2 linked regions of the Simiduia agarivorans SA1 = DSM 21679 genome follow. Each later gene encodes a partner of the first gene's protein in a complex. Links are inferred from orthologs where the notes say so. Each region holds a gene or a part of one and is shown in the gene's direction. Other genes may lie near its edges. The genes, in order: rppH and dapF.

The links.
Region 2: the proteins of rppH (region 1) and dapF are in contact, whole or in part, in a solved structure (PDB 5YGU), measured with the Escherichia coli proteins. The link is inferred for Simiduia agarivorans SA1 = DSM 21679 from one-to-one orthologs.

The regions. Positions count from the first base shown.
Region 1 is NC_018868.3:2,953,921-2,957,079, forward strand. Bases 103-2,942 are described here. They hold rppH (RNA pyrophosphohydrolase), read left to right. Parts: upstream 103-1,193; coding sequence 1,194-1,691; downstream 1,692-2,942. Other genes in these bases: M5M_RS13280 (imelysin family protein), read right to left, coding at 103-336; M5M_RS13285 (histidinol-phosphatase), read right to left, coding at 422-1,075; ptsP (phosphoenolpyruvate--protein phosphotransferase), read left to right, coding at 1,705-2,942. In the rest of the region: more of M5M_RS13280, read right to left, coding at 1-102; more of ptsP, read left to right, coding at 2,943-3,159. UniProt on the Escherichia coli protein: Master regulator of 5'-end-dependent mRNA decay.
Region 2 is NC_018868.3:2,629,926-2,633,120, forward strand. The notes cover bases 105-2,980. They hold dapF (diaminopimelate epimerase), read left to right. Parts: upstream 105-1,065; coding sequence 1,066-1,896; downstream 1,897-2,980. Other genes in these bases: lysA (diaminopimelate decarboxylase), read left to right, coding at 105-1,010; M5M_RS11685 (DUF484 family protein), read left to right, coding at 1,914-2,585; xerC (tyrosine recombinase XerC), read left to right, coding at 2,585-2,980. Also shown: more of lysA, read left to right, coding at 1-104; more of xerC, read left to right, coding at 2,981-3,195. UniProt on the Escherichia coli protein: Involved in the succinylase branch of the L-lysine biosynthesis and in the biosynthesis of the pentapeptide incorporated in the peptidoglycan moiety. Catalyzes the stereoinversion of LL-2,6-diaminopimelate (L,L-DAP) to meso-diaminopimelate (meso-DAP).

The DNA.
Region 1 (3,159 bases):
ATCGATCACGGCCAGCTGATAGCTGAAGGCGAGCCAGCTGTTGTGGCATTGGTGCCAGGCTGCGCGGGCGTTTTCCAACTGCTTCGGCCCCGGTTGGTTGAGCAGCGATTGCACCGACTGATCCAGCTGGTCGGTGTGTTGGCTGACCTGTTCAAGCAGCGCACTGCTACCCGCCCATAAGTCGCGCGCGGCCTGCTTTACCGCTTGTTGACTGGCATTTTCCGGCGTCTCTGTCGCGGCCGGTGTGGCCGGCTCTCCGCCGGAGGGCGCGGGGCGATCACTGCAGGCGACAACCGTTGTCAGGGCGATGAGCAGGGCGATCGAGGGCGCGCGCATGAAATTCCTTTGCATTTTTGCTTGAACAGTTAGTTGGCTCGCATAGCACGCTATTCTGCGTGCCCTGCCCGCTTGCTGGCAAGCCTCAGCGCAGGCTGATTACCGGCCAATGGCGCGCTTCAGCGGCGGCCTGCAAGCGCTCACAGGGATCCACCACCACCGGATGGGTGACGGCCTCCAGCAAGGGTAGGTCATTGATGGAGTCGCTGTAAAAGTAACAAGTCTCATCTGGCGCATCGCGTTCCGCCATAAACGCCTGCCAGCGCAAAACCTTCCCGGCCTGAAAGCAGGGTGGGTCGATGATTTCGCCAGTGTATTGGCCGTCGATGATTTCGGGCTCGGTGGCGATCAGCTGATCCACGCCCAGCGCGTCGGCAATGGGCCGGGTAATGAATGCATTGGTGGCGGTGATGATCAGCAGGTAATGGCCTTTGGCGCGGTGCTCGGCCAGCAGGGCTTCGGCCTTGGGCAGCCACAGCGGGCGAATGCATTCCTGCATAAACTGGTTCAACAGTGCCTGTTGCTGGGCGGCCGGGAACTGCGCGACCTGGGTGAGGACAAAGCGCTGATAGGCATGGATGTCCAGCTCGCCGCGCTTGTAATCTTCGTAAAACTGGTCGTTGGCTTTCCTATACTGTACTTCGTCAACCAGGCCCTGCCGGACCAGAAACTCGCCCCAGCTGTGGTCGGAGTCCCCTGCAATGAGGGTGTTGTCGAGGTCAAAGATGGCAACGGTCATGGGCGGCTCCGGACTGGGGTGGGCAAGAATACCTATCTGGTCGGTGCGAGTAAATTGCTGAAATCTAAAGAGTTGTGGAACAATAAGCTGCCTGCACCCACATAATAAGGAACACATCTTGATAGACAGTGACGGTTTCAGACCCAATGTGGGCATCATTGTGACCAATGACCGTGGCCAGGTGCTGTGGGCGCGCCGCGTGGGCGGGCAAGACGCCTGGCAATTCCCGCAGGGCGGTATCAATCCCGACGAATCGGTCGAGCAGGCGCTGTACCGCGAATTGCATGAGGAAGTGGGTCTGACTGCCGATCAGGTAGAAATACTGGGCTCCACCCGCGGCTGGCTGCGCTACCTGTTGCCGAAAAAGCTGCTACGCAAAAACTCCTCGCCGGTATGCATCGGTCAGAAGCAACGCTGGTTTCTGCTGCGTCTGAAGGCAGACGACGGTGCCATCGATCTGCATACCCAGAAAAAAGATGAATTCGATCATTGGCGTTGGGTGAGTTACTGGTACCCGTTGGGTAAAGTGGTTTCATTCAAGCGCGATGTGTATCGCAAAGCCCTGCGCGAGCTGGCACCATTGCAAGCGCGTCACCAGCGCTCTCAGGGGGTTTAATTTGGCCGCGGGCATGCTCAATTCGTTGCGAACCATCGTGCAGGAGGTGAATGCTGCCCGCGATCTGCAATCGGTGCTCGACCTGATTGTGGCCCGCATCAAATCGGCCATGAACACCCAGGTGTGCTCGGTGTACCTGCGCGATGGCAAGGGCGCCTATGTACTGATGGCGACCGAAGGTCTGCACGCCAGCGCCGTGGGCAAGGTGACCCTGAAGCCCGAGGAAGGCCTGGTGGGACGCGTGGCCACGCGCGAGGAACCGCTCAATTTAGAGCATGCCGAAACCCACCCCAGCTACCAGTATTTTCCGGAGACCGGCGAAGAGCGGTTCAGCTCCTTTCTGGGCGTTCCCGTCATTCACCATCGCGAAGTACTGGGCGTATTGGTGGTGCAACAGGTGGAACAGCGCCGGTTCGATGAGGGCGACGAAGCTTTTCTGGTAACCCTGTCGGCACAATTGGCGGGCGTCATTGCCCACGCCGAAGCCACCGGTGTGGTGGCGGTGGGCAAAGGCACCGCCGACGCCAAATTTATGGGCACCGCTGGCTGTGCCGGCGTTGCCATGGGGGAAGCGGTGGTGATTTCGCCACCGGCGGACCTGCGTTCGGTGCCTTACCAGGTGGTATCGGACATCGATGAAGAAATCGCGTTTTTTTACCGCTGCCTGGCCGCCGTGCGCGAAGACATCGGGCGCATGGGCGAAGAGCTGCGCACGCGCCTGTCGCGCGAAGAGCAGGCCTTGTTTGATGCCTATTTAGCCATGCTGGATGATGCCTCGCTCGGGGGCGAGGTGATCGAGCGGATTGAAAACGGCGTGTGCGCGCCCTTTGCCTGGGCCGAGGTCATTCTCGAGCACGAACAGACCTTTGCCAGCATGAATGATCCTTACCTGCGGGATCGCGCAGCGGATGTGCGCGACCTCGGTCGGCGAGTACTTGCTTACCTGCAGGAGTCTGCCCAGTCGTGCCGGGTTTACCCGGACAATGCCATTCTGGTGGGTGAAGAACTGACCGCCTCCATGTTGGGCGAGGTGCCGCCGGACAAACTGGTGGGCATGATTTCGGTGGAGGGTTCGCGCAACTCCCACGTGGCGATTCTGGCGCGCGCCATGGACATCCCCACGGTGATGGGGGTGATCGATCTGCCCTATACCCAGCTCGATAGCCGCACCCTGATTGTCGATGGCTATAACGGCCTGGTGGTGTCGGACCCGAGTACCCAGCTCAAGCGTCAGTACAAGGCCATCATCAAAGAAGAACAGGCGCTGGCCAAGGGCCTTGAGAGCCTGCGCGACCAACCCTGTGAAACCACCTGCGGTCACCGCCTGAACCTGTGGGTGAACACCGGCCTGATGGCCGACGTGATGCGCTCGCTCGATCGCGGCGCCGAAGGCGTGGGTCTCTACCGCACCGAGGTGCCTTTCCTGCTGCGCGACCGTTTTCCCGGCGAAGAAGAACAAACCCGCATT
Region 2 (3,195 bases), 320 kb from region 1 along the record:
TTGTCTCTGAAGGTGAACTGGAGCGGGTCTTACTGGCCGGCGGCAAGCCCGAAAAAATTGTCTTTTCCGGCGTTGGCAAAACCCCGGCTGCCATGCGCAAAGCGCTGGAAGTGGGCGTGCATTGTTTCAATGTGGAATCGGAAGCCGAGCTGGAACTGCTGTCGGAGGTGGCCCTGCAATGCGGCACCACGGCGCCGGTTTCGCTGCGGGTGAACCCGGATGTGGATGCCAAAACCCACCCCTACATTTCCACCGGCCTGAAAGAGAACAAATTCGGGATCGATATTGCGCGCGCGCCCGAAGTTTACGCCCGTGCCGCGGCGTTAGCAGGCTTGCGGGTGGTGGGCGTGGATTGCCACATCGGTTCCCAGCTCACCGAACTGGACCCCTTTCTGGATGCGCTCGATCGCCTGCTGGCGCTGATTAATCAACTCAAACACCGCGGCATCTCGCTCGAACACATCGATATTGGCGGCGGCCTGGGCGTGACCTATCAACAGGAAACACCGCCGCCCATCGCCGAGCTGATCAATGCCGTCAAAGCGCGCCTGTCGGACTCGGGTCTGGCCCTGGTCATGGAGCCCGGCCGCTCCATTTGTGCCAATGCCGGTGTATTGCTGACCGAAGTGCTGTTCCTGAAGCCCACCGAGCACAAGAACTTTGCCATTATCGACGCCGCCATGAACGACAACATCCGGCCGGCCTTATACCAGGCCTGGCAAGGTGCGGAAGTGGTGGATCAGCACGCGGGCGAAACCAAAACCTGGGACCTGGTGGGCCCGGTCTGTGAAACCGGCGATTTTCTCGCCAAGGATCGCCCTCTGGCACTTGCAGCCGGCGACCTGATCGCAGTAATGTCCACGGGAGCTTACGGCTTTACCATGAGTTCCAATTACAACAGCCGGCCCCGCGCCGCTGAGGTGATGGTAGACGGCGACCGCGCCCACCTGGTGCGCGCACGTGAAACCCTGGCCGACCTGACTCGTGGCGAGAGCCTGTTACCCAATTGAACCCGTTTATCCAGGCCCGTGGGTCCTGGGATAGACGACCGGGAAAAGTAATACCATGCGCCTCCGCTTTACCAAAATGCACGGCCTCGGCAATGACTTTGTCATGATCGATGCCATCAGCCAGCGGGTCCGGCTGACCCCGGAAAAAGTCCGCCAGTTGGCCGACCGCCGCTTCGGAGTAGGTTGCGATCAGGTACTGATCGTAGAAGAACCCACCTCACCTGACGTGGATTTCCGCTACCGGATTTACAACGCCGATGGCAGCGAAGTGGAAAACTGCGGCAACGGCGCGCGTTGCTTCGCCAATTTCGTGCGCGAACGCAAACTCACCGGCAAGCAATCAATCGTGGTACAAACCGCCGCTGGCGTGATGACCCTGAACATTGCCGACGGCGATAAAGTGCAGGTGGATATGGGTGCGCCCGTGCTGGTGCCCGCGCAGGTGCCATTTCAGGCCAATGAGCAAGCGGCGACCTACGCCATCGAAGCGGATGGCCAGCAATGGCAGGTGAGCGCGGTGTCCATGGGTAATCCGCATTGCGTGCTGGTGGTGGACGACACCGAGACTGCCCCGGTGGCGACGCTCGGCCCCGTACTGGAAGCGCATCCGTCCTTCCCCAACAAAGCCAATGTGGGCTTTATGCAGATCCTGTCGCGACGCGAAATCAATCTTCGGGTCTACGAGCGCGGCGCCGGAGAAACCCTGGCCTGCGGCACCGGCGCGTGCGCGGCAGTGGTAGCGGGCCGGCTGCGCGACCTGTTAGACTCGGACGTTGTGGTCAACCTGCCGGGTGGCAGCCTGACCATCCAGTGGCAAGGCGGCGAACACCCGGTGGTGATGACCGGGCCTACGGCGCACGTTTTCCACGGCCAGATAAAAATCTAATCGCAAGGACTAAACCTGTGTCTGAGCACACGATCAGCGATGCCGAAGTGGCCAAGTACCTGGCCGACAACCCCGACTTTTTCAGCCGCCACGGCGACCTGCTCGCCGACCTGACGCTTCCGCATGAAAGTGGCGAGGCCATTTCGCTGGTGGAAAAACAGGTGTCGGTGCTGCGCGAGCGCAACATGGACATGCGCCACCGCTTGTCCAACCTGCTCGACAATGCGCGCGAAAACGACAAGCTGTTCGACAAAACCAAACGCCTGGTATTGGCGCTGCTCGAGGGCCGGCGCGCGGAAGACACCATCAATGCGTTGCACTACAGCTTTGACAAAGACTTCCAGATCCAATTCACCCGCCTGGTGTTGTTCCGGCCACAAACCGGCAAACTGGGCCAGGCCCGTTGCGTCACGCTCACCGACGCCAAGGCACCGCTGGGGCGTATTCTGAAAACCCAGAAAGCGTTTTGTGGCCAGCTGGCCAATGAAGAAAAAGCCTACCTGTTCGGCGAGCAGGCACCGCTGGTGGCGTCTGCTGCCTTGGTACCGCTGATGCACGGCACCTGTTATGGCTTGTTGGTAGTGGGCAATCGCGACGCCAACTATTACCGCTCCAGCATGGGCACCCTGTTTCTGAGTTACATCGCCGAAGTGTTGAACCGGGTCTTGCCCTACCAACTGGACGCTTGATGGACAGCGCGCCCTTCAGTCAGGAACTGGAATCCTTTCTGGTCTGGCTGGCGCGCGAACGCCGCCTCTCCTCCCACACCTGCGCCGCCTACGCCCGCGATCTGGCCAAGCTCCAGCAATTTTGCGCCCAGCGCAATCTCGGCCTGGCCGATCTGGACGTGCACGCCGTGCGCCAATGCCTGGCCCAACAACATCGCGCGGGTCTGGCCGGTAAAAGCTTGCGGCGCTGGCTCTCCGCCCTGCGCAGTTTTTTTGCCTACGGCGTACGCCAGCGCTGGTTGGCGGCCGACCCCGCCGCCGGCATCACCGCCCCTAAAGTCGAGAAAAAGCTGCCCGCCACTCTGGATGTGGACGAAGTGGGCCAGCTGTTGAACTTCAGCCAGGACGACAGTCTCTCCAGCCGGGATCTGGCCATGCTGGAGCTGACCTATTCGTCCGGCCTGCGCCTGGCCGAGCTGGCAGGGCTCGACGTCACCGATCTGGACCTGTCCGATGCCACGGTCCGCGTCACCGGTAAGGGCAACAAAAGCCGGGTACTGCCAGTGGGACGGATGGCCGTGAGGGCGCTCCGGCAATGGCTCAAGGAGCGCGCGGACCTCGCCGCCGCCGG